Regions from separate parts of the Hahella sp. NS-SX17 genome, predicted to be linked through region 2. Evidence: predicted binding sites of a transcription regulator. Region 2 holds the regulator's gene; each other region holds the start of a gene.

What was found. The regulator LexA, encoded in region 2, represses DNA repair genes until DNA is damaged. The targets are predictions, from matches to a motif close to TACTGTNTANNTANACAGTA.
Region 1: the regulator LexA is predicted to act here: its motif matches at 3,825-3,844, upstream of uvrD (DNA helicase II).
Region 3: the regulator LexA is predicted to act here: its motif matches at 2,913-2,932, upstream of AC2IBB_RS27170 (PA0069 family radical SAM protein).
Region 4: the regulator LexA is predicted to act here: its motif matches at 2,265-2,284, upstream of recN (DNA repair protein RecN).

What each region holds. Positions count from the first base shown of each region.
Region 1 covers NZ_CM170632.1:1,056,284-1,062,138, forward strand. The annotation lists gene AC2IBB_RS04845 (MurR/RpiR family transcriptional regulator) at 1-551, opposite strand, end outside; gene AC2IBB_RS04850 (putative bifunctional diguanylate cyclase/phosphodiesterase) at 756-3,716, opposite strand; gene uvrD (DNA helicase II) at 4,079-5,855, shown strand, end outside.
Region 2 covers NZ_CM170632.1:2,582,016-2,587,870, forward strand. The annotation lists gene htpG (molecular chaperone HtpG) at 1-547, shown strand, start outside; gene AC2IBB_RS11685 (DUF1329 domain-containing protein) at 650-2,029, opposite strand; gene AC2IBB_RS11690 (DUF6586 family protein) at 2,414-2,872, shown strand; gene AC2IBB_RS11695 (hypothetical protein) at 3,031-3,276, shown strand; gene lexA (transcriptional repressor LexA) at 3,325-3,927, opposite strand; gene AC2IBB_RS11705 (collagenase) at 4,315-5,855, shown strand, end outside.
Region 3 covers NZ_CM170632.1:6,086,558-6,092,412, reverse strand. The annotation lists gene AC2IBB_RS27180 (putative urea ABC transporter substrate-binding protein) at 1-706, shown strand, start outside; gene AC2IBB_RS27175 (acyl-CoA thioesterase) at 978-1,766, shown strand; gene AC2IBB_RS27170 (PA0069 family radical SAM protein) at 1,806-2,897, opposite strand; gene AC2IBB_RS27165 (phospholipase A) at 3,074-4,093, shown strand; gene AC2IBB_RS27160 (transglycosylase SLT domain-containing protein) at 4,256-5,014, shown strand; gene AC2IBB_RS27155 (hypothetical protein) at 5,125-5,388, opposite strand; gene parC (DNA topoisomerase IV subunit A) at 5,564-5,855, shown strand, end outside.
Region 4 covers NZ_CM170632.1:1,532,711-1,538,565, forward strand. The annotation lists gene fur (ferric iron uptake transcriptional regulator) at 1-374, shown strand, start outside; gene recN (DNA repair protein RecN) at 578-2,242, opposite strand; gene grpE (nucleotide exchange factor GrpE) at 2,507-3,091, shown strand; gene dnaK (molecular chaperone DnaK) at 3,222-5,150, shown strand; gene dnaJ (molecular chaperone DnaJ) at 5,255-5,855, shown strand, end outside.

The sequences.
Region 1 (5,855 bases), 1.5 Mb from region 2:
ACAATAACATCATTGGCCTCCACGAGGCCGGCGATCATCATCTGCGTGTCTGGATCAGGGCAGGCCTGGGTTTCCAGCTTCAAGCGAAAGAATTTTTGCTGGGCGTCCGCCGCTACGGCCGCTGAGGCGCCATAGCCGAAAAAAAACAGGCGTCGGGATTCAGATATCCAAGCGCAAACTTGCTCAATCCGCTCCCAGGCCAGTTGGTTGAAGACTTGTAGCAATGACGACTGTACGTCATGGAAAATTCTTGCTCCGGTTTGTTGCAGGTTATCTCCCGTTTCTATTGGGAAGGGCGTCTGTTTTTGTATGCTTGCGAGTTGCTGGGCGAGGCTGACTTTAAAGCTTTGAAAGCTGTCGAAACTGATGGTGCGGCAGAATCGCACAATGGTTGGCTCGCTGACGCCGGCTTCAGTGGCCAGATCGACGATGCGCATATGAATAACGTCACTGGGGTTGCGCAGCACGCACTCCGCGACTTTCTGCTCGCTTTTGCGTAATGTGCCCCGGTTCTGACGGAGCCAGTTCAATAAATCGCGGGGGCGCTCCATTCAACTACCTTCAACTACGTTGGATTGTCGTATCGCCTTGGCGGCGGGTAACGCACGCATGTCCGCCCTTGAGAGCCAGGCATGGTAAAAACCTGCTCTAAGGATAGACAAAAGCGAAGCAGTATTGCACTGACTATTAATCAGGCAGACAAATAGCCTCCTTCTATTTTTCTGCTACGGCCAGCCGCCTCACAGGCGTAGGTGTTATTGAATGGCGGGCGTTGAACTTTGCGGCTGTGCGGGACCGGCGCATTGTGTTCTCAACAGATTGGCCATTTGTTCGGCCCCCAACGGCTCGGCTATCAGGTAGCCTTGTACTGTGTGGCAGCCGCTCTCCCGTAGAAACTCCATGTGACCTTCGTGCTCCACGCCTTCGGCGATCACTTCCAGGTTCAGGCTTTTGCCGAGCATAATGACAGCGCGAGTGATAGCGGCGTCGTCAGCGTTATGGTGGGCATCCTTGATGAACATCCTGTCTATTTTCAGGGCGTTTAGTGGAAATCGTTTGAGGTAGGACAAAGACGAGTATCCTGTACCGAAGTCGTCCACGGTAATACGTACGCCCATCTCTCGTAGCCGGGAGAGCATGAACTGGGTGCGACTCATATTTTCCATCAGCGTGCTTTCCGTCAACTCCAGGTCGAGCAGGTGAGGGGGCAGTTCTGTGTCTTGCAGCACTTTGCGCACCATTTGCGGCAAATTGCTCTGACGTAACTGGTGGGCGGAAAGGTTGACGGATACTTGAATATTATCCAGACCTTCGCGGCTCCAGGCGGCGGCTTGGGCGCAGGCGGCGCCAAGCATCTGCTCGCCTAGCTCAGTGATCAAACCGCTTTCCTCCGCCATGGGCACGAAGTCGCTGGGACCGATGAGCCCCCTCTGAGGATGCCGCCAGCGCGCCAGCGCCTCCACTCCGGTAATGCGACCGCTATCCAGCGAAAGTTTGGGTTGAAAGAAGACCTCCATTTGCTGGTTCTGTATCGCACGGCGTAGCTCGGTCTCCACTTCCAGTCGCATCCGCGACATGCTGCGCAACATGCGACTGTAAAACTCATAGGTGTTGCCGCCAAGGTACTTTGCCTGCCGCACCGCCATATTGGCTTGCTGCATCAGGGTTTGGATTTCCCATCCATTATCAGGCGCCTGGGTGACGCCTATTGACGTTGATACATAAAATTCATGTCCGTCGATCTTAAAAGGCGCTTTTAGCTCCTCCAGCAATTGCTCGCAGAAACGGCTCACCTGGGAACGGCTTTTCGCTGGGGTCAGTATGGCGAACTCATCGCTGCCAAGTCGGGCCAGAGTATGAACGTGGGCTGCGGACTGAGAGATGCGGGTAGCTACCTGCTTCAGCAGTTCGTCTCCGCGGTCCTGGCCCAGGCTTTCATTAACTTGCCGGAAACGGTCGACATTCAGGAGCAGCATATTGATGCTGAGGCCTTGCTCCCGCACTTTACGAAGAATTTTGTCCAAGCGCTCGCGAAACAGCATGCGATTCGCTAACCCTGTCAATTCGTCATAGTTGAGCAGGTAGTGGAGCTTTTCGTCCGTCTGTTTGCGTTCAGTGAGGTCGGAGAATAAGCCTGCGTAATGGGTGGTAGCGCCTTCTACATTGATAATCGCGGTAATTTGTAGCCATTGGCAGTAAAACTCACCAGATTTGCGTTTTTCATATAATTCTCCCTGCCAAAAGCCGCGTAACGACAGTTCATCCCGAATACGGCTGAATACCTGCCGCTTATTGGGGGCCTGGCTAAAGTCCTCCAGGCTGCTGCCAATCACTTCTTCCGTCTCATAGCCGGTAATTTGGCTGAACGCATTGTTGACGGTAAGGAATTGGAACTCCGTATCCAGTGCAAAGACGCCTTGGGGAGTATGGTCAAATACGGACTTGGCCAGAAGCAATTGCTCATCACGACTCTTCTCATTAGTGATGTTGCGGCGAGACCCAATCATGCGAGTAATGCGCCCCAGTTTGTCGAAGCTTACTGGTTTGCCGCAGTCTTCCACCCACATCCAGGTATCTTTGGCCGTGGTGACCCGATATTGCACGCGGTAGGTCTGAGTCGTTCCCTTCAGACAAAGCATCATTTCTTTTCTGATGCGGGCACGGTCATAGGGGTGTATCAGGCCATGCATGCGTTCTACGAATGACGTGGCGGTCATTTCTCTAGGGCCGAACGCGTCGTGAAAGAACGACTGGTAGAGAGAGTTTCTCGGAATATCCCAGTCCCACAGAGCCAAGCCTGTGGCTTCAATAGCTTGCGATAGGCGAGTCTGGCTCTTCATCAGCGCGTCACTGATATTTTTCCGCAGCTTGATTTGCTGGCTCAAAATGCGGTTGGCTTCGGACAGCTCATGAGTTCGCTCTGAGATGGCGTCTTCCAGTTGCCTTTGGGTTTTCCGCAGCTCATGCTCTATGGTTTCTCGGTGAGAGATCTCTTGACCAAGTTGTTGGTTAAACTGTTCTGAGGCGGCGCGGGCGTTTTCCAGATAGGCGATCAAACCCTGCATCTGCAGATTCTGGTTGAGATATCGACTAGAGGCTAAGTACCACAGCGCTGCTAGCGGGTATAAAAAGACACAGAGGATTGCCGCATTGGTCAATAACTCCGACGGTAGTGGCTGCTTTCCGTTTAACAGAACAGCGAGCCACAACAGAGGCATAGCGCTGAGAATTACGAAGGGAGTTCGCCAGACCCCAAGAAAAAAGGATAGAAGTCCTGCGCTGACAAATTGGGCGATGGTGGCGCTATTAAGCCAGGAGACAGGGAGAACGGAGATCACGTAAGCGGTTATTGGCCCCAGAGCTATGGCGATTGCGCTACTGAGTAAAATATAGAGTTGACTAAGTCTGGCGACATTACGAGGTAGGTTGGCGTTTTCATCTTGTAACTGGGGCGGAGCCCATGCGCCGAATGCGGTAAGGAGCAGTGCGCAGGTTGCTCCAAGCACTGCGAGCGCTGTCAGGGGCGCTAATTGCAGGTAGGGAAAGGCCGCGATGACAAATCCCATGGAGATTAAAAAAAGCAACACGGAGGCCTGGCGACTGCGTCGTCCCAGCTTTATGAGTTGCTCCCGGCGCACCATGAGGGGTTTGGGGCGCGCCATGGTCGACATCAGCTTTAAACTGCCTGCCTGAATATCGTTTGTCCCGGGGTGCATGTTAGTATAATTGTCCGATTTCACTGGAATTCCGCCGCACAAACAAACCCGTCATATCTGCTTTTGACGGTCGGCGGACCTGGAAAGCAGCGATGCAATGTTGTAATAGGCTGTAAAATTATCCAGTATTAATCGCCGCCAATACGCAGAGGGCGACGGCTCCGGTTGGTGGCTTAGTGTGCTTATTGTATGTAACATTTTGTTATTTTTTGTTCGTTGTCCCATTTAACCCGATAGTGAACTCGCGCACAAGCACTTCGAATAAAATCGGAGATGGGTCTGCGGTTTAATTTCCTGACATGTCTTTCGCGGAAAGCCGTTAACAACAAAGCCCTTCAAACAGAGAGAGGTAAGTCTAAGCAATGGATGTAACGGCGGTATTGGACCCGCTTAACGATGCTCAACGTGAGGCGGTTACCGCCAGCGCTCGCAACCTGCTCGTCCTGGCTGGCGCAGGTAGCGGTAAAACCCGCGTTCTTGTGCACCGCATGGCATGGTTGATTCAAGTCGAGCGCATTGGCGCTCACGCAATAATGGCGGTGACTTTCACCAACAAGGCTGCGCGAGAAATGCGGGAGCGGGTGGAGTCGCTGCTGCATATTCCTACGCGCGGTATGTGGTTGGGCACCTTTCACAGCCTGGCGCATCGACTGTTACGCGCGCACTGGCGGGAAGCCGGCTTGCCGGAAAACTTCCAGGTGATCGATTCCGATGACCAGCAGCGCATGCTGAAACGAGTGATTCGCGAGCTTGGACTGGATGAGTCCAAGTGGCCCGCACGCCAGGCGCAGTATTTCATCAACAGCCAGAAAGACGAAGGGCTGCGTCCGGAGAATATTGATCCGGGTAGCGACGCCTGGCGGCAGACCATGAACAAGATATACCAGCGCTACGACGAATATTGTCGGCAAAGCGGATTGGTGGACTTTGGCGAGTTATTGCTGCGTTCTCATGAACTCTGGCTGCAAAAGCCGGATCTGCTGCAGCACTATCAGCAACGCTTTCAGCATATTCTGGTTGACGAGTTTCAGGATACCAACACCATTCAATATGCTTGGTTGCGCGTGTTGGCGGGGGATCGAGTCCCTATGACGGTGGTTGGCGACGACGATCAGTCTATCTATGGCTGGCGCGGAGCCAAGATTGAAAACATCCAGCGCTTCCAGAATGACTTTGGCGAAGCTGCATTGGTGAGGCTGGAGCAGAACTATCGTTCAACGCAGACCATCTTACAGGCCGCCAACCATGTCATTTCCTATAATCCAAGCCGTCTGGGCAAACAACTCTGGACAGACCAGGGCGAAGGTGAGGCGATTGATGTCTATGCGGCCTTCAATGAACAGGATGAGGCCAATTATATCGTTGAGTCTGTGCAGTCCTGGGTGAACCAGGGCCGCACCCGCTCGGAAGTAGCGCTGTTGTACCGCTCCAACGTGCAGTCGCGGGTGTTGGAAGAGGCGCTGATCCGGCATGGGGTTCCCTATCGGATTTATGGCGGCCTGCGTTTCTATGATCGTCTGGAAGTCAAAAACGCCGTGGCGTACTTGCGTCTCGCTCACTTCGCACATGATGACGCCGCGTTTGAGCGGGTGGTCAACATTCCTCCCCGCGGTGTGGGCGCCAAATCGCTGGAAACCTTGCGCGAGGCTGCCCGCGAGCAGCGTAGCTCATTGTGGCGGACGACAGTGGCGATGGTCAGCGCGGGTCTGGTCAAGGGCAAGGCGGGAGCAGGCCTGAGGAGTTTCATAGAAATAGTCGAAACCCTGCGTGAGTATGCGAAAGATAACCGATTGCAGGATCTAACCAAGCATATGCTGGATGTCAGCGGACTGTTGGAGCATCACGCTAACGAAAAGGGCGATAAGGCGGAAGCGCGTAAGGAAAACTTGCTGGAGCTGGTGAACGCTGTTGCGGAATACGAGACTCTCGACAATGAATCGCCTCTGGCTGAATTTCTGACTCAGGCGGCGCTGGATGCTGGCGAACGTCAGGCCGACGCGGAGCAGGACGCTGTGCAATTGATGACGCTACACTCCGCCAAAGGTTTGGAGTTTCCCCTGGTGTTTCTGACGGGTATGGAGGAAGAATTGTTCCCTCATTCGATGGCGCTGGAAGAGGCGGGGCGTCTGGAGGAAGAGC
Region 2 (5,855 bases):
GATTTTCCGCAAGAAAGGCATTGAAGTGCTCGTGATGCACGACCGTATTGACGAGTGGCTGATGAGCCATTTGAATGAGTTTGACGGTAAGCACTTCCAGGATATCGCCAAAGGCGAATTGGATCTGGGCGAGGTTGAAGACAAGGAGGAGAAGGAGAAGCAGGAAGAGGTTTCAAAAGAAGCCGAACCTTTACTGAACCGCTTGAAGGAAGTGCTGAAAGACCACGTGGAAGAAGTGCGTGTAACTCACCGGTTGACCGACTCGCCCGCCTGTCTGGTGGTTGGCGCTTACGACATGGGCGTGCAAATGCGCCGCATCATGGAAGCGGCGGGTCAGGCGTTGCCCGAGAACAAACCGACCTTTGAGATCAACCCTGAGCATCCTCTGGTGAAAAAGCTGGGTGAAGAGCAGGGCGCGCGCTTTGAAGATCTGACCTGGGTGTTGTTTGATCAGGCGCGATTGGCTGGCGGCGAGAACCTGAAAGATCCCGCTGGCTACGTAAGCCGTCTGAATAAACTGCTGCTTGAGCTTTCTAACGCGGGCTAAGCCGCGCATAGCTGTCTGAGTTGCAGCAATAGAAAGGCCGCTATAATCAGCGGCCTTTTTTAGTGGGAGAAAGATGGGTTATAGGAGTCTAATGGATAACCATTAGCGTCTGGCGGCGCGGCGTACCGCGGAAGTCGAGAAGTCGCTATCTCTCAGCCCGGGCGCAAAGTCGCGAGGCCTTTCTTCGTTATCCAAGCCATCGACGAAATAACGCCCTGACTTCAGGTCGTAAATAACTTCCAGCGTGGTCCAGGGGGCTTTCACTTCGTAGTAATTCACCAAGTGAGCTTCCGATACGCGCCACAGTTCACCTTTATCGTCATAATCCTCCGCAACCAGCAGTTGCCATGAGTCCTCATCAAAGTACATGCGGCGCTTGTGATAGATGTGACCCAGCCCTTCGCGCAGGATGCCTTCCACCACCCACACCCGATGCGCTTCGTAGCGCGCATGTTCCTGATTGATGTGGCCGGGACGCACGATATCGTTCATGCGTAAATTGCTGGAGTGCAATGGGTAAGCGTTGTAAGGCACATACATGACCTTCTTGGCGATCAACGTCCATTCATATTGGTCCGGCGCTCCGTTGTACATATCAATCTGGTCGGTAGTGCGCAGCCCTTCGCTATTTGGGGCCTCGGCGTCGTAAGCCAGGTTAGGGGAGCGTCGCAGGCGACGTTCTCCTGCCTGATAGCGCCAGGACTGTCTGGGAGAGCGAATCTGATCCAGCGTTTCGTGCACCAGGTTCATGGTGCCAGCCAGCTTGGCGGGTGCGACTACCTCGGTTTTGAGGTAGAAGATTTTGTTGTCGATGTCTTCCGGCCGATTGTGCTGCTGAGCATACACAAAGAAATACTCATAATCTGTCGTCACCGGCGTGTAGGAACCATCCGGGAGTGTGGCGGCGAACGAAGAGCGGAAGGCGGCCTCTTCGCCACGGTAGCGCAGGATATGATTCCAGATAATCTCCACTCCTTGATTGGGGATCGGAAACGGACTGGTGATCAAAGAGCCTTTAACGCCGGTTCCGCGAGGCATCAGTTCCGCCTTGGCGGCGTTTTGTTTCAGAGCGGCGTAGACGTGGTCAGGGTAAGACGCGCTGCGGCGGCTGGGATACACTTTTAGAATGTAATCGCTTGGATACTTCTGCAGCAGAGCCTTGTGGCCTTCGGTCAGTTTGTCTGAATAATCCTGTGCATTGCCGGCGTTAATGATGAAGCGTGGAACGTCCGCATCGAAGGGGTCAGCATGCCATTTATCTGGATTATAATTCGCAGGCGGCTGCTTAATGCCTCCATCCCAAGAGGGCACTTCCCCCCCTTCGCTACCGGCCCTCTCGGCGCCAAGCGGCGTGAGATCCCGGTCCAAACGTGCAACCTGATCCGGCGGCGCCTTAGCTGGGGCGTTTTGCGCGATTAGTGAAAATACGAGTAATACCAGTGCGTTATTTATATTTTTTCTTGCGTTACGGCTATAAGCCATGTCTTTCTCACTCTCTTTCTAGAAGTAACAGACAGTTCCCTTACTTTCTCTCCCTGGACAAAATTATAGCAGTCTAAAATATTATTCTAGTTTTCTCACTAGCGCCTTTGTTAGCGTTTATGGCGGGTTGCTGCTGAACGTTAACTTGTGTAAGGGGCGAGCCTGAGGATCGGGTGCTAAGCTATGAGAAAGGGGCTGCTGATAGTTTGTCGCCATTTTTGCGGAAGCCTGAGTCGGGGGGAGTCAGCAATGGTAGGAAATTTAGGCGTCTAAACGAATCGGAATTGCGCCTCAGGAAATAGTCCGGAGGGGAATTTTTTTATTAAAGAACTTATGGTTAAAAACCTATACACTAACAAAGAGCTATTGTTGATGAGTTAAGGTATGTCCGATAAGTGGCTGACTTATGTTAATGAAAACCTGTTTTTCGCCAAGCTGCAGTTGCAGTGGAGGGATACATCCTCAACGGTGGCGGAAAAGCAATGCGCCGGACGGGCGGCTTTGCGTTTTCTGCAGCAGGCATATGTCGGCTTCTTGAATGAGCTTGCGGAGCAGCGTCGCATCAAAGTTAAAATTGAGACGCTCGCTGACTTGGAAGGGCAGTTGGAAGTTGAATCGCCAGAAGTAATCAGCATGAAGCTGACGGCGGCTCAACCCGATTCCTGGCTGGCTCAACTGCTGAAACAATTTGGGGAAATATCTCGCCCCCGAAAAAATGAAACGCCGCAAAATGAAAATATTATCGCCGCCACGTCAGCTCCCTATGTAATGGAGTTAGTGGTGATACTGGAGTCCATGCAGGCGTTCATCAACGAGATGAGAGAGCACAGTTTTGAGTGGTAGAGGTAAGCTTGAATGAAAGAAACCCTCTCAGGCCTCGACTGATAACAGCTTAGGAAAATGAATGAGGCGCCTGTGGCTAGTTTTCTGATGTGTTCGTTCCTGGGTATTGGAACGATAGAAAACATTTCAGTGAGAACTTACGAGTAGGAGATTTGGAAATGGCATCAAGCTTCTTTGAAATTGTTCAGTTGCCGAATGGCGACTTCGCACTGCAACCCATGGGGGGCGGCAGCGAACATTTGGTGAAAATCAGCTTTGGTCAGGAAGCCAAGGCGTATTTGGCGGAAAATGATGCGGCTGTCGCTCACGCTATGATTAATGCCGCTATTAAGTTGGTGGGAGATATGCGGGAGGAGGCAATCCGCCAGTCAGAAGCGGAAGAAAAACCGAAAACTGTTCATTAAAGTCCCCGACTGCCAATTAGAGGCAGTCGGCGCTCTGTCGGTTCATTGTTAGCGGCGAATGACGCCGACGCCCAGTCCTTCAATGTCCAACGGCTGTTGTGACAGGTTTACTTCAATCGGCTCGAACTCTTCATTTTCCGGCAGTAAAAGCACTTTGTTCTTTTGGCGCTGGAAGCGTTTTACTGTCACTTCATCGCCAATACGCGCCACCACAATTTGTCCATTGTGGACATCTGTCGTGCGGTGTACGGCCAGCAAATCGCCATCAAGAATTCCGATGTCCTTCATGCTCATGCCTTTGACACGAAGAAAATAGTCGGCGGAAGGGGTAAAGAAGGATGAAGGGAGTTCGCAATACTCTTCAATATTTTCCTGCGCGAGAATGGGGTATCCCGCCGCTACTTGGCCAACTATTGGAATACCCTGGTTTTGCGTTTCAGTCACTGGCAGTCGAATGCCGCGAGAAGCCCCGGGCACCATTTCAATCGCGCCCTTCCTCGCCAGCGCTTTCAAGTGTTCTTCTGCTGCGTTAGCCGAGCGAAAGCCCAGGCGATTGGAAATCTCCGCCCGGGTAGGTGGATAACCTGTTTCCTCTATATGCTCGCGAATCAGTTGTAGAACCTGCTCCTGGCGCTTGGTCAGCTTAATCACTCCACCCTCCGGCGACCCCAAAAGGTCTGAAATAATCTGTGTGTACTATATGTTTATCCATGTCTGTTTATGTATACAGTAATGGGTGGGGCAAGTAAAGAAAAAATGTCTAAGTCACTGAGGATTAAGATGAAAACACAGATGACTCACCACTGTTTAAGTAAGTCTGTTGAATTTTGACCTGAACAATTGTTGCTGCGCAGAAAGAGATCCAGTGGCTTGAATGCCTGCTTAAATGCAGTACCGGTTTGGCGATCTGATACAATTTGATGCTTTTCTTAGACAGACCGACCGCACAGGTCTGGCTATATTCCTTGCCCACGCGGCGACCTTCGTAATCCGCGATGTATTCTTTCTTATAAGCTGAAAGCCACCTTAGGAATTGTAATGACGCCAGCAAACAGATGGTTTAGAGCCCCCATTGTGGTTGGCGCTATCTTTTTCATTCTCACCATAAGCGTTATGGCGTGGTCGAAGGGCGGCGTGGAGTTTTTAAAGTATTTTCGACACAACTCGGAGCAGCCGGAAAAGTTATCGGAATTACCCCCGCCGCTACCGGCATACAATCGAGCAAAAGAGGATGAACTCTCCTACGAGGAAGAGAGGGAGTCTGACTGCTATCTGGATGGAATGGCGGTGCTTTCAGGTGACGAGTTTGTGTTGGCCATATGGGAAATGGATCATGGTTGTGTGAGGGAAATGCTCTCAATGGAGGAGCAAGCTCGTCACAGCATCTTTTCAGAAGCCAATATGTCCGCCATTACGCAAGCAGCTATTTCAGAGTCGTCTTATTTTCGAGACGATAACGTCTATGAGCTGGCGAACCTCATTCAATACTTGCATGCGGGATATGTGCAGGAAAGAAGTCGCTCGCGTAAGAAGAAGCTATATGGAAAGGCGTTGCAGAAACAGGTTGCGGTAGCCGCCGTTCAGGTTACCAATAATGCTTTTCAGAGCGCTGCCAGGGCAGGTAGTGCACGATTGGCGGAGTTGTCTTTAAAGCTGGTGAACAGTTCCGGTAATCAGGGGGAGGTCGTCAGCGCCTCCGTCGCTTGGCTGGATAAGTTGAGCTCATTGACTAATGCTAGTGGGCGCTATGATTCGGCGTTAAATGAGCTACTCAATATCTACTATAAAGGTCATGACAATGAAGCCTTTATCGATATTGCCTCTCATGACTCGCAATATCCTAATGCGCTCTATCGTTTCATAATTGATAAAGACTCGTGGTTGGCAGGCGGCCGCGAGTATCTATTGATGAATGCCGCCAAAGAGCTCGGGCGCTTTCTGCAGTATAACGCGATAAGGGACGATACGGGGCGCTTCATACGTAGTCTGATGAACAGGTATGACCTGAGCCGTGATACGGCGAACGTGTGGAGTATTTTGGCTGGCTCAGTGGATTATTACGATAAGGCGAACTGCAGACAGTACAATGCCTGTGAGTATAGAAAGCGCGTTGAAACCACTGTTTTACGCCGAGAGCGTACGTGTGGCGGGACGGTTAGAATACGCGCCCAATCTATGACGGAGGAGCAATTTGACTCAGCCTGCGAGTCTTTGTCCCGGCGCGAAGATATCTTCCACGAGATGCTGAACAGTGAGCGAGAGCCTGTTTCTGACGACCAGAATGACACTCTGGAAATGGTTATATTTGAAGACTCAGACACCTTCTCTGATTTGGGTTGGCTATTGTTTGACTCTGATGCAGTGACCGCTGGCGGTGTTTTCTATGAGGGCGATCCCTTTGATGAAGCTAATCAGGCGCGGGTATTGGCTTATCAGTCTGAGGAGGTCTCAGACTCCCATCGGATACTGAACTTGGATCATGAGTTTGTGCATTATCTGGACGGGCGATACACCATGTATGGCTTGGAGTCGGAGTACGTTGAAGATAATGTGTGGTGGGCCGAAGGCGTCGCTGAGTA
Region 3 (5,855 bases), 3.5 Mb from region 2:
CGACGGTATTGTGGTGAAAGGCGCGCACAGCGTGGCGGAGTTGAAAGGGCGGGAAATCAATCTGGTGGAATTCTCCGTTTCTCACTACATGTTGGCGCGTGCGCTGGATAAAAACGGCATGTCTGAAAGAGACGTCACGGTAGTGAACACGTCCGATGCGGATATCGCCAGCGCCTTCATCTCCAGTTCCAAGGGCGCGGTGGTGACTTGGAATCCGCCTTTGCAGCAGGCGCGCAACGCCAAAGGCGCACAGATGATTTTTGACTCTTCCATGATCCCTGGGGAAATTCTGGATATCACATTTGTGAAGACAGACGCGGATGAGCGTTTCAAAAAAGCGCTTACCGGCGCTTGGTATGAAACCATGGCCATCATAAGCGGCGGCGCAGGCAGTAAGGAGGCGATCGAACATATGGCGGAAGCCACTGGCGCGACCGTTCCCGAGTTCAAAGCGCAACTGCGGACCACCGCTATGTTCTATACGCCAGCTGAAGCCAGCGCGTACACCAAGTCTGATGCGATTGAAAAGACAATGGAATACGTTCGTCAGTTCAGCTTCGACAAAGGCTTATTCGGCGCCACTGCGCAATCAGCGGATTTTGTCGGTATCGAGTTTGATAACGGCAAAGTGTTGGGCGACGAGAAAAATGTCAAACTGCGCTTTACCAGTAAATATATGGACATGGCGGCGCAAGGTAGCCTGTAATGCAGGTTAGGCGTTGAGGCGCGAAGCAAGCGTCTCAACGCCAGTCCATACTCCGCTGTCGCCCTTTTTTCGGGTGTTTGCGGGCAGAAAGGGCGTTGCGGCGGAGCCTTGTAATTTTAAGTTGATGCTGTAAATATCGTTGAGTCGTTAGTGACGGCGACCGGCGGACAACGCCCAATCCTGTGTGCGCCTGATGGCGTGTGGCTGTATGACGTCAGGAGACCAGGACATTTTTGTCATGAAGCAATGCAAGCAATAAAGGTGAATTCCAATGCTTTTTTCCAAACTCCTGGGAGAAGTTAGCGACTCAATATGCGATGTAGAAATCGCCGAGGACTGGTCCCAAGGTCGCTCGACCTTTGGTGGACTGGTCGCTGCATTTATCTACGAGTCTATGCGCCAGTCGCTCTCCGAGGACCGTCCTCTACGTGAACTGAATATTTCGTTCGTATCCCCCGTCGCCCCCACCAGATTGACCGTCGCCAGCGAGCTGTTGCGTGAAGGCGGCTCCGTGACGCAGGTGTTGGGCCGCGCTATTCAACAGGGGGAGGTGAAAGCCACCGCCTTCGCCAGTTTCGGTAAGGCGCGAGACACCATCATCAATGCGGCTGGGGAAGCGACGCCCGAAGCCAAGGCCCCTGATCAGTGTATTGAGATGCCGTACATTAAAGGCGTCACCCCTGAATTTACTCAGCATTTCAATTACTACTACGCCTACGGCAATCTTCCGTTTTCCGGTGTGCAATCGAGAGAAATGGGCGGCTGGATACGCTTTCGCGAGCCGGAGCCGTCGATCACGCTGGGCCATATACTTGGATTGGTGGACGCTTGGCCGCCGGCGACTTTGCCTTGGGTGAAAACCCCTGCTCCAGCCAGCACATTATCCTGGTCAATTCAGTTCCCGCATCCGTCTCCGGTGATTCAGCCGGATGAACTGTGTTTGTATAAAGTCTATGTGGATCATGCTGCGGAAGGCTACGGCTTTACCCGCTCCAAGCTCTGGAACGCGAAAGGGGAGCTGGTGGCGCTCAGTCAGCAGACGGTGACGGTATTCGGCTAAGCCGGATAGAGCGGGCCTTCGGGTTCGCTCTATTTCGCTCTATAAGGGGAACAGATCAATCTGGCTGGATGCGCCTGGCGGCGAGAACAGGTCCGTACGCAGAGGGGAATCCCGTCGCAGGTTAAGACCATTTCGCTTGGCTGCGATATGAAACCGCTGCTCAATGAGACGGGCGTAGTGTCCCACTCCTGTCTGACGAGTACGGAAATCGGCTTGGTAGAGTTCGCCATTTCTGCACTCTCTTAGCAGATTGAGCGCTTTTTCTTTACGCAACGGATAGTGTTGTTGCAACCAGCTCTCATACAGATCTTTCAGCTGATGGGGCAGCCGCAACAGGATATAGCCTGCATTGAGCGCGCCTGCGTTGGCGCACTGAGTGACGATATCCTCTATCTCCGGATCGTTGATGCCGGGTATTACCGGCGCCACCATGACGCCAACTGGAACGCCTTCTCTGCGTAATGTCTCGATTGTCTTGAGGCGTGCTTTAGGACTGGCGGCGCGCGGCTCCAGAATATTTTTTAGTTTTACGTCCATGGTGGTGACGCTGATCATTACTTTGACCAGATTCTGAAACGCCAGTTCCCTCAGCAGATCTATGTCCCGTAATATGAGATTGCTTTTCGTGATCAGGGTGACCGGGTGTCTGGCCTCCACCATGACGTTCAACAGGCTGCGGGTAATCTTCAAGTTCCGTTCGGAGGGCTGATAAGGGTCAGTATTACCGCCAATGGCGATGGTTTCGCAGCGATAATTGCGCTGGCCCAGAAAGACGCGCAGTCTTTCCGCTGCGTTGGTTTTACAGTAGATCTTGGTTTCAAAATCGAGCCCGAGGGACAGGTCCAGATACTCGTGACTGGGGCGGGCGTAGCAATAGATGCAACCATGCTCGCATCCCTGATATGGATTGATGGAGTAAGTGAAGGGGATATCCGGCGAGTTGTTTTTGCTGACAATGGATTGACAGCGTTGCGGGATGTATTCCGTTTGTGGGTGCTTCTGATAAGCTTCACCGTGGGTTTCGCTCCACGCAGTAAGTTCTGCTGGATCGCTCTCGCTGCGTTGCCGGTGAAATCGATTGTGTGGGTTGGTCCCGGTTCCACGCCCTTTGCTTGCTTCGCCGTATTGCATAACCTGTCTCCAATTTACTGTTCAAATGTACAGTATTTTGTCTGGAAGCAGCAACAGAAATTTACTGCGGTATATTCGGATCGTATTTCCGGGCTCAAACAGAAATGATTGTAAGCTTTCGCGTATGATGTTAAATACGCTTTTGCTTCAGTGGGTTAGGAATAAGTGGTGATTTGATGCGTTGGGGATTGTGTCTTTTGTTATTCGGAGCGGCGACCGTTTTCGCTAAAGAAAACGAGACGCCTATATTGGCCTGTTATGAACTGGAGGATGTGCAACAGCGTCTGATTTGTTATGACAGTGTTGCGAAGTCTCTGGGTGAGGATGATGAACTTCAGACGGGGGCAATAGAAGAACAGAATGAAGACCCTCTTGAAGATATCCGGCAACCCAGCGATATCGACAAGCGCTTGGAGTTTGAAACCACCTTTTCTGACAACCGCTTTCTGATTATCCCCCATAAACCTAACTATCTACTGCTGTACTCCTATGTGGATGACCCCAACGAAATGCCATACAGTCCGACCAGGGAACCGATTATGGAGCTGGAAAGTCAGAAACATTCGGAGACCAAATTTCAAATCAGCTTTAAAGTACAACTGGCGCGTAACTTTATCCCAGAGCCCATGAGCCTGTGGTTCGCCTATACCCAGGTTTCTTTCTGGCAATTATACAATCAGTCATTGTCCGCGCCTTTCAGAGAAACCAATTATGAGCCCGAGCTGATTTTCCTGTTTCGTAATAACCTGAGTCTGTTTGGTTACACCTCTGAACATTACGTACTGGGATTGAGCCACCAGTCAAATGGGCGAACGGAACCGGCGTCGCGGAGTTGGAATCGTATATATACCGCCTTCTTGTTCAATCAAGGCAGTATGACTTTCAGTGTTAAACCCTGGTGGCGCCTGCCGGAAAGCGGCGATGACGACGACAACCCTGATATTCATAACTATATGGGGTACGCAGAGTTTGGGGCGACCTATAAGCATGATGAGAATGTGGCCAGCCTGCGCTTGTTCAACAACTTCCGCAGTGATAACAACCATACGACAGTGCAGTTGTCCTACAGTTTCCCCCTGCAGGGGCGCTTGAAGGGATACATTGAGTATTACGATGGTTATGGCGAGAGCCTGATTGACTATAACCACCGTACTCAAAGGATTGGTTTTGGGGTATTGCTGACGGACTGGTACTAACTATTTCCTGAACCCGCCAGCGTGACGGCATTGCGCTGGTGAGGTTTTTCACTATTTTTCTTTTGTTTAATTTTCAATAACAAAATATCAACGCGGCTTAAACAGCTAAATTATCCCCGAAAACTAGAATATCTCCATACTCGTGTACTGGAGAACGTGGGAATGAAGCAGAAAGCAGTCGCCGCTCATCCTTTGATCGAACAATACATTACGCCACTGTTTATTGCTTTTCTCGCCGCCTGTATGTTGGGCTTAGTGGTGAGCGCCTGGCGCTTCGGAGGCGTACAGAGTCTGTTCAATGCGCAACCTGGCCATGGACGCTTGCTGCCGGACGCCGACGCCTTGCACGCCGCCTACTATTCCAGCGCCGATCCGATTCACGACATGGACCGCTTCCCGGGGCATGTTCCTCAATATGCCTACGCCAAAGAAGTGCGTAAGGTGGCGGTGGAGTTGGATATCGAGGAAAGCCTGCTCTACGCCGTCGCCAAGGCGGAATCCAGCTTTCGAGCGGACGTGCGCAGCGACAGGGGCGCGATTGGGTTGATGCAGGTAGTGGCGGCCACGGGAGGTAGAGAAGCCTATAAACGTTTATACAAAAAGTCGCGCAATCCCACGGAGAAAGAGCTGGCGGACCCCTACACCAACCTCAGGCTGGGGGGCGCTTACTTGAAAATTTTGAGGCATCGCTATTTTGGACAGGTCGAAGATCGGACAGTACAAACGATGCTGGTTCTTGCGGCATATAATTGGGGACCGAGCAATGTGCGGCGCAAAATTATCGGAAAAAAGCCGGTAAGCACTCGTGAGCAAGTATTAAAAGCGCTACAGCAAGTCGCGCCGACAGAGACTTATCAGTACGTCAGGAAAGTGATGCGCCATATGGATGAATTCGCCAGACTTTCCGGTCGGTCCGCGTAGGCTTATTGTTTTTAGTCGCCTGCGGTGACCCTGGTTTTCGGCCTGTGGAAAGGGGCGTTAGGGATGAGCGTATAGGCTCTTATTATGAATGAGAGGGCGGTTTAAACCGGCTAATGCTTTTTCTTGATGGTTCTTACTGCGGCGATAATACTCGCCAAAACAATGCTGGCGCTTAAGTAGTAAGGCGCCGCCTGCCAATGTCCTGAAATGAGATAATCCATCGCCATCATCACCAGGAACGCGCTCATGCAAAACGGAAACAGAAACGGGGCCAACTTGGCTCCGAGCACTGGAAGTCTTGCTGGAAGCTGCGGAGCGGAAGGCTTGGCTGCGGCCAACTGCTCTTTCTGTTGAACGAAAATTTTGAATAACAAGATAGCCTCCTTTGTTAAATGGAGTGAGGCGATCTTAGTGATTGCAGACCTTGCTCAAAATGCGTACAAGCCGCTACGTAGCAATGCGAATTTGACTTTATCTTGGGCCAGACCTTGCGTAGAGTACGGGTTTTGAAAAACTCGAATGACGAGCTGAGCGAGCATTTAAGAATCTATGAGCATGATGTTTGAAGAGGGGATTGAGCGTCGTCCGCTAAAGGAATATACGGAAAAAGCCTACCTAGATTATTCCATGTACGTCATTCTGGACCGGGCGCTACCTCATATCGGCGATGGCCTGAAGCCCGTGCAGCGGCGGATAGTCTACGCTATGTCGGAACTCGGGTTGAGCGCCGCCGCCAAACACAAAAAATCCGCCCGCACCGTCGGGGATGTGTTGGGTAAATTCCATCCTCATGGCGATTCCGCCTGTTACGAAGCCATGGTATTGATGGCGCAGCCTTTTT
Region 4 (5,855 bases), 1.0 Mb from region 2:
TGAAAGTAACCCTTCCGCGGGTAAAGATTCTCAGTATTCTGGAAAACGCTGATAACCGGCACATGAGTGCGGAAGATGTTTATAAAGCGCTGCTGGAGGCGGGAGACGACGTAGGTTTGGCCACGGTCTATCGGGTTTTGACGCAGTTTGAATCCGCAGGGTTAATTCTTCGCCATAACTTTGAAGGTGCTCATGCGGTGTTTGAACTTAATCACGATGAGCATCATGATCACATGGTTTGTGCGGAAACTGGCGAAGTCATCGAGTTCTTTGATCCGGTTATTGAAAAGCGTCAAAAGGAAATTGCGGAAGAGCATGGTTATGAAATTGTTGACCATAGCCTAACGCTGTACGTGAAGCCAAAGAAGAAATAGCCTCTGTTTTGTCGGGATAGCGCAGAGTAAACTCCGGGCGCTATCCTATATTCAAATCTAGAAGTTCATACCGCCAGATATTGTCTCAAGCTCATATCTCCTTCCTTTATATAGATAATTACAGATTTATAGACAACGACAGGCAGCGTTACGGCGAAAGCGGAATATAAGGTCCCAGGTAAACCCGCTTGTAATGGTTCCCCCTATTGTAGCTGGCTGGATGTCAGCATTTCATGCGCATGGGCCAGACTGTGCTCCGTGATGTCCACACCGCCCAGCATTCTGGCGATTTCGTGTATGCGGTCGCTGCCTTCCAGTCTGAGTATGGCCGATTGCGTCTGGCCATTGCTTACATGCTTGGTGACGAAAAGGTGGTTGTGAGCTTGAGAGGCCACTTGAGCCAAGTGCGTGACGCAGAGAATTTGCGCTTTCGCTCCAAGCTCTCTAAGCATACGGCCGACAATTTCCGCTGTACCGCCGCCGATACCGACATCCACTTCGTCAAACACTAATGTAGGCGTATCGGATGAGGCTGCGGCGACAACCTGAATTGCAAGACTGATGCGTGACAGCTCCCCGCCAGAAGCAATTTTTTGCAAAGGCTTGGGTGGTTGTCCTGGGTTCATGCTGATTAGCATTTCCGCTTCTTCGCCCCCCAGTGCAGAAGGAGACTTCAGTGGGGAAAACTGGATAATGAATTCAGGGTTCAGGCCCAGTTTTATCAGTTGCTTTTTCACTGCGCCCTGTAGTTTTTCTCCAGCCTTGGTGCGCATTGCCGTAAGTTTTTGCGCAGCATGACTATATTTCTGCTCCAGTTCATTCGATTGGGCTTCAAGCTTCTCCAGGTTTTCTTCTCCATCGGTCAAACTGCTGAGCTCACTCGCGAGCTCGACGTGGCGTGCCATTAAATTTTCCGGCGCAACACGATGTTTGCGCGCAAGATCATAGATGGCGGTAAGTCGCGTTTCTACTTCTTGCAGGCGCTCGGGATTAATTTCCACGCTATCCAATACATGCCGTAGCTCCCCATTGGCTTCATCTAGCTGAATCATGGCTTCGTTCAACATCTGGCGAGCGGTTTGCAGGGAGGCGTTGCTGATATTGACTTCTTCCAGCAGATGGATGGCTCGTCGTAATTGGTCGATACAGCCTCCATCCGCCTCCAGGCAACCTTCGCCGACCTGCTGAACTTTCATGATGATGCTTTCTGCGTTGGCGAGCTGCTCTTGTTCCTGCTCCAGCTGCTCAATTTCGCCTTCCTGTATAGCCAGGGCGTCCAGCTCCTCCACTTGATAGGTGAGCAGTTGCACGCGCGCTTCCTGTTCTTCACTGCGGCTGAGTCTTTCTTTCAGTTTAGTTGCGACCCGGCGCCAGGATTGGTAAAGGTCCCCTACTTGCTGAACTTGATTGGCGTGTCCGCCAAAGTCGTCCACCATTTTCAGATGGGTTTCCTTTTTCAGCAGGGATTGGTGCTCATGTTGGCTGTGAATATCCATGAGCGTTTCGCCAAGTTCGCGAAGGTCCTGCATGGTGACGGGCTGTCCATTTAAATAACCTCGGGACCGGCCTTCGCTGGTGACGGTTCGCCGCAAGATGCATTCAGCGCCGTTATCCAACTCTCGGGACTTGAGCCAGGCCAGGGCTTCGGGCAGCTTTCTCAAATCAAAGACCGCGCTGACCTCCGCTCGCTCGCAACCATGCCTTACTACGTCTGCTGAACTGCGATCGCCCAGAGTGAGGCCTAGGGCATCCAGTACAATGGACTTACCGGCCCCAGTTTCCCCGCTGATAGCCGTCATACCTTCCGCGAAGTCCAGTTCCAGATGGCTGGCGATGGCGAGATTTCGTATCGACAAATGAGTGAGCATAGGGCGTAGTCCTATAGATATTGACTGTTTATACATACAGTTATTTACGTATTTATACAGCGAATCTCAAAGCGCAACAAGAGGGTATGCAGGGTATTTTTAAGTGTTAGTGGAGCTCGTGTTTGGCGGTTGCGTAATTTAATGGAGGGTGACTCATGTCATTTCCTGGAGATTGTCGGGGTTTTTCAGGTTGAAACCGGTTTGATCGACCCCATATTGAGGGCAATTCAAAAGTATCGGATGGATTTTGGGAGATTCGATCTAATGTCTGAAGATTCTAAGAGTCAAATAGAAGAACAAGTCGCCGTAAACGAACAGGCGCAAACCGCGGCGGCGGAGCAATCTGAAACGACGCAAGCGACTGGCGAAACGGCTGATCGTGATGAGTTAATTGAGCAATTGCAGCAGGAGCTCGGTGAGCAAAAAGAGCAAGTGTTGCGTGTTCACGCAGAGATGCAGAACGTGCGCCGCCGTGCGGAAAATGATGTTGAGAAGGCGCGCAAGTTTGCTCTGGAGCGTTTTGTAAAAGAGCTGCTGCCCGTGGTGGATAGTCTGGAGAAGGCGGTGGAGGCCTGTGGCGCTACCGACTCCGCCGACTCACAGGTTGCTACCTTGAAAGATGGCGTGGAAATGACGCTGTCGCTGTTCAATTCTGGCCTGAAAAAATTCGAAGTGGAGATAGTTGACCCTGTGGGACAGCCCTTCAACCCGGAATTTCATGAGGCCATGTCCATGGTGCCGCAGGCTGATGTAGAGCCGAATACTGTTATTGCGGTATTGCAGAAAGGTTATCTGCTGAGCGGGCGTTTGATCAGACCCGCCATGGTTATGGTGTCGAAAGGCGTCTGATCGCTTATCGCAAGCGCTTCGAGCCGGTTGAAAACGTACAAAATCCCAGCGGTTGTGGGTTGAAAAATTGAGATCAACTCCAATATTAGCTGGTAATCAATTAGCGAGATTTTTTCAGGAGTAGAAAATTATGGGTAAAATTATCGGGATCGACCTGGGGACTACAAACTCCTGTGTAGCGATTCTTGAAGGCGATAAGCCACGCGTTATTGAAAACTCTGAAGGCGGACGCACTACGCCTTCCATCGTTGCTTACACTGACGATGAAACGCTGGTAGGCCAATCCGCCAAGCGTCAAGCTGTCACCAACCCCACGAATACTCTTTTCGCCATCAAGCGTCTGATCGGTAGACGTTTTGAAGACGATGTGGTGCAAAAAGACATCAAAATGGTGCCTTACACTATCGCCAAGGCCGACAACGGTGACGCCTGGGTTGATGTGAAAGGCAAGAAAATGGCTCCCCCTCAGATATCTGCCGAAGTTCTGAAAAAGATGAAGAAAACGGCGGAAGATTTCTTGGGTGAGAAGGTGACGGAAGCGGTTATCACCGTGCCTGCTTATTTCAACGACGCACAGCGCCAGGCGACCAAAGATGCAGGCAGAATCGCCGGTCTGGAAGTTAAGCGTATTATCAACGAGCCGACTGCGGCTGCGTTGGCGTACGGTATGGACAAAAAGGGCGGCGACCGTAAAGTGGCCGTTTATGACCTGGGCGGTGGAACCTTCGATATTTCCATCATCGAAATTGCTGATGTAGACGGCGAGATGCAGTTTGAAGTGCTGGCCACCAACGGCGACACTTTCCTGGGCGGTGAAGACTTCGACTTGCGCTTGATCGATTATCTGGCGCAGGAATTCAAGAAAGATTCCGGTATCGACCTGAAAGGCGACCCATTGGCGATGCAGCGCCTGAAAGAAGCTGCAGAGAAAGCTAAGATCGAGCTTTCCAGCAGTCAGCAGACGGATGTGAATCTGCCCTACATTACTGCTGATGCAAGCGGTCCTAAGCACCTTAACGTAAAAGTGACTCGCGCCAAACTGGAAAGTCTGGTGGAAGAACTGGTTGAGCGCAGCCTTGAGCCATGCCGCATTGCATTGAAAGATTCCGGTTGCAGCTCTTCAGAAATCGACGAAGTGATTCTGGTCGGCGGTCAGACTCGTATGCCGTTGGTGCAAAGCAAAGTAGCAGACTTCTTTGGTAAAGAAGCGCGTAAAGACGTTAACCCTGATGAAGCGGTTGCGATTGGTGCAGCTATTCAGGGCGCAGTTTTGTCCGGTGACGTGAAAGACGTGCTGCTGCTGGATGTAACTCCGTTGTCTTTGAGCATTGAAACCATGGGTGGCGTTTCCACGCCGATTATCGAGAAGAACACAACTATTCCGACCAAGAAGTCGCAGGTGTTCTCGACAGCGGAAGATAATCAGACTGCGGTAACTATTCATGTTCTGCAGGGCGAGCGTAAGCAGGCGCAGTTGAACAAGTCTTTGGGGCGTTTCGATTTGGCTGGTCTGCCTCCTGCGCCACGTGGGGTGCCTCAGGTAGAGGTGACCTTTGATATCGACGCTAACGGCATCATGCACGTATCGGCGAAGGATAAAGCGACTGGTAAAGAACAGTCTATCGTCATTAAAGCCTCTTCTGGTCTGAGTGAGGACGAAATCGATAAGATGGTGCAGGACGCGGAAGCGCATGCAGCGGAAGATAAGAAGTTTGAAGAGTTGGCGTCTTCGCGCAACCAGGCTGACGCTCTGGTTCACGCTACTCAAAAAACGCTTAAAGATGCTGGCGATAAAGTGACTGCTGAAGAAAAAGTGGCCATTGAAGCAGCTATCAAAGAGCTGGAAGAAGCGATCAAAGGCGACGATAAAGAAGCTATTGAAGACAGAATGCAGAAGCTGAGCGAAGCGTCTTCTTCCATGGCGCAGAAGATGTATGCTGAGCAGGCCGCCCAGCAAGGCGGAGACGCTGGCGCTCAAGCTGAAGACGCAGCTGGCAAGCCGGCGGATGACGCAGTCGACGCCGAGTTTGAAGAAGTTAAGGACGGCGATAAGAAATAGTCCGGCTCCTTGCCTTCACAAGGCAGTGCGGAATTAAACCGCACTGCCTTATTGTGTTTAGGTTATAATCCGGTTTTTTTGCAGTTGGCGCATAAGATTAAGTTATGGCAAAACGCGATTATTACGAAGTGTTGGGCGTTTCGCGGGACGTAGACGGTAAAGAGGTCAAGAAGGCTTACCGGCGTTTGGCGATGAAATATCACCCGGACAGAAACCCCGGAGACGCTTCGGCTGAAGAGATGTTCAAAGAGGCCACTGAAGCCTATGACGTTCTCTCGGACGATCAGAAAAGAGCGGCGTATGACCAGTTTGGTCACGCAGGAGTGGACGGCAATGCTGGCGCTGGCGGGTTCGGTGGCGGAGCCAGTTTCAGTGACATATTCGGCGACGTATTTGGCGATATTTTTGGCGGAGGGGGCGGAGGTCGCTCTCGGGCCAATCGCGGCTCTGATTTAAGATATACCCTGGACCTTGACTTAGAGGAAGCGGTTCGCGGCACCACCGTGAAAATTCGTGTTCCTTCTCAGGTGGAATGTAAAGGTTGCGGCGGAAGCGGTGCGGAAAAAGGCACGCAGCCGGAAACCTGCGGCACTTGTAACGGCGCCGGCCAGGTGCGAATGCAGCAAGGCTTCTTCTCTATTCAGCAGACTTGCCCCCGTTGTCGCGGCGCTGGAAAAATTGTTCGCAATCCATGTCGCTCCTGTC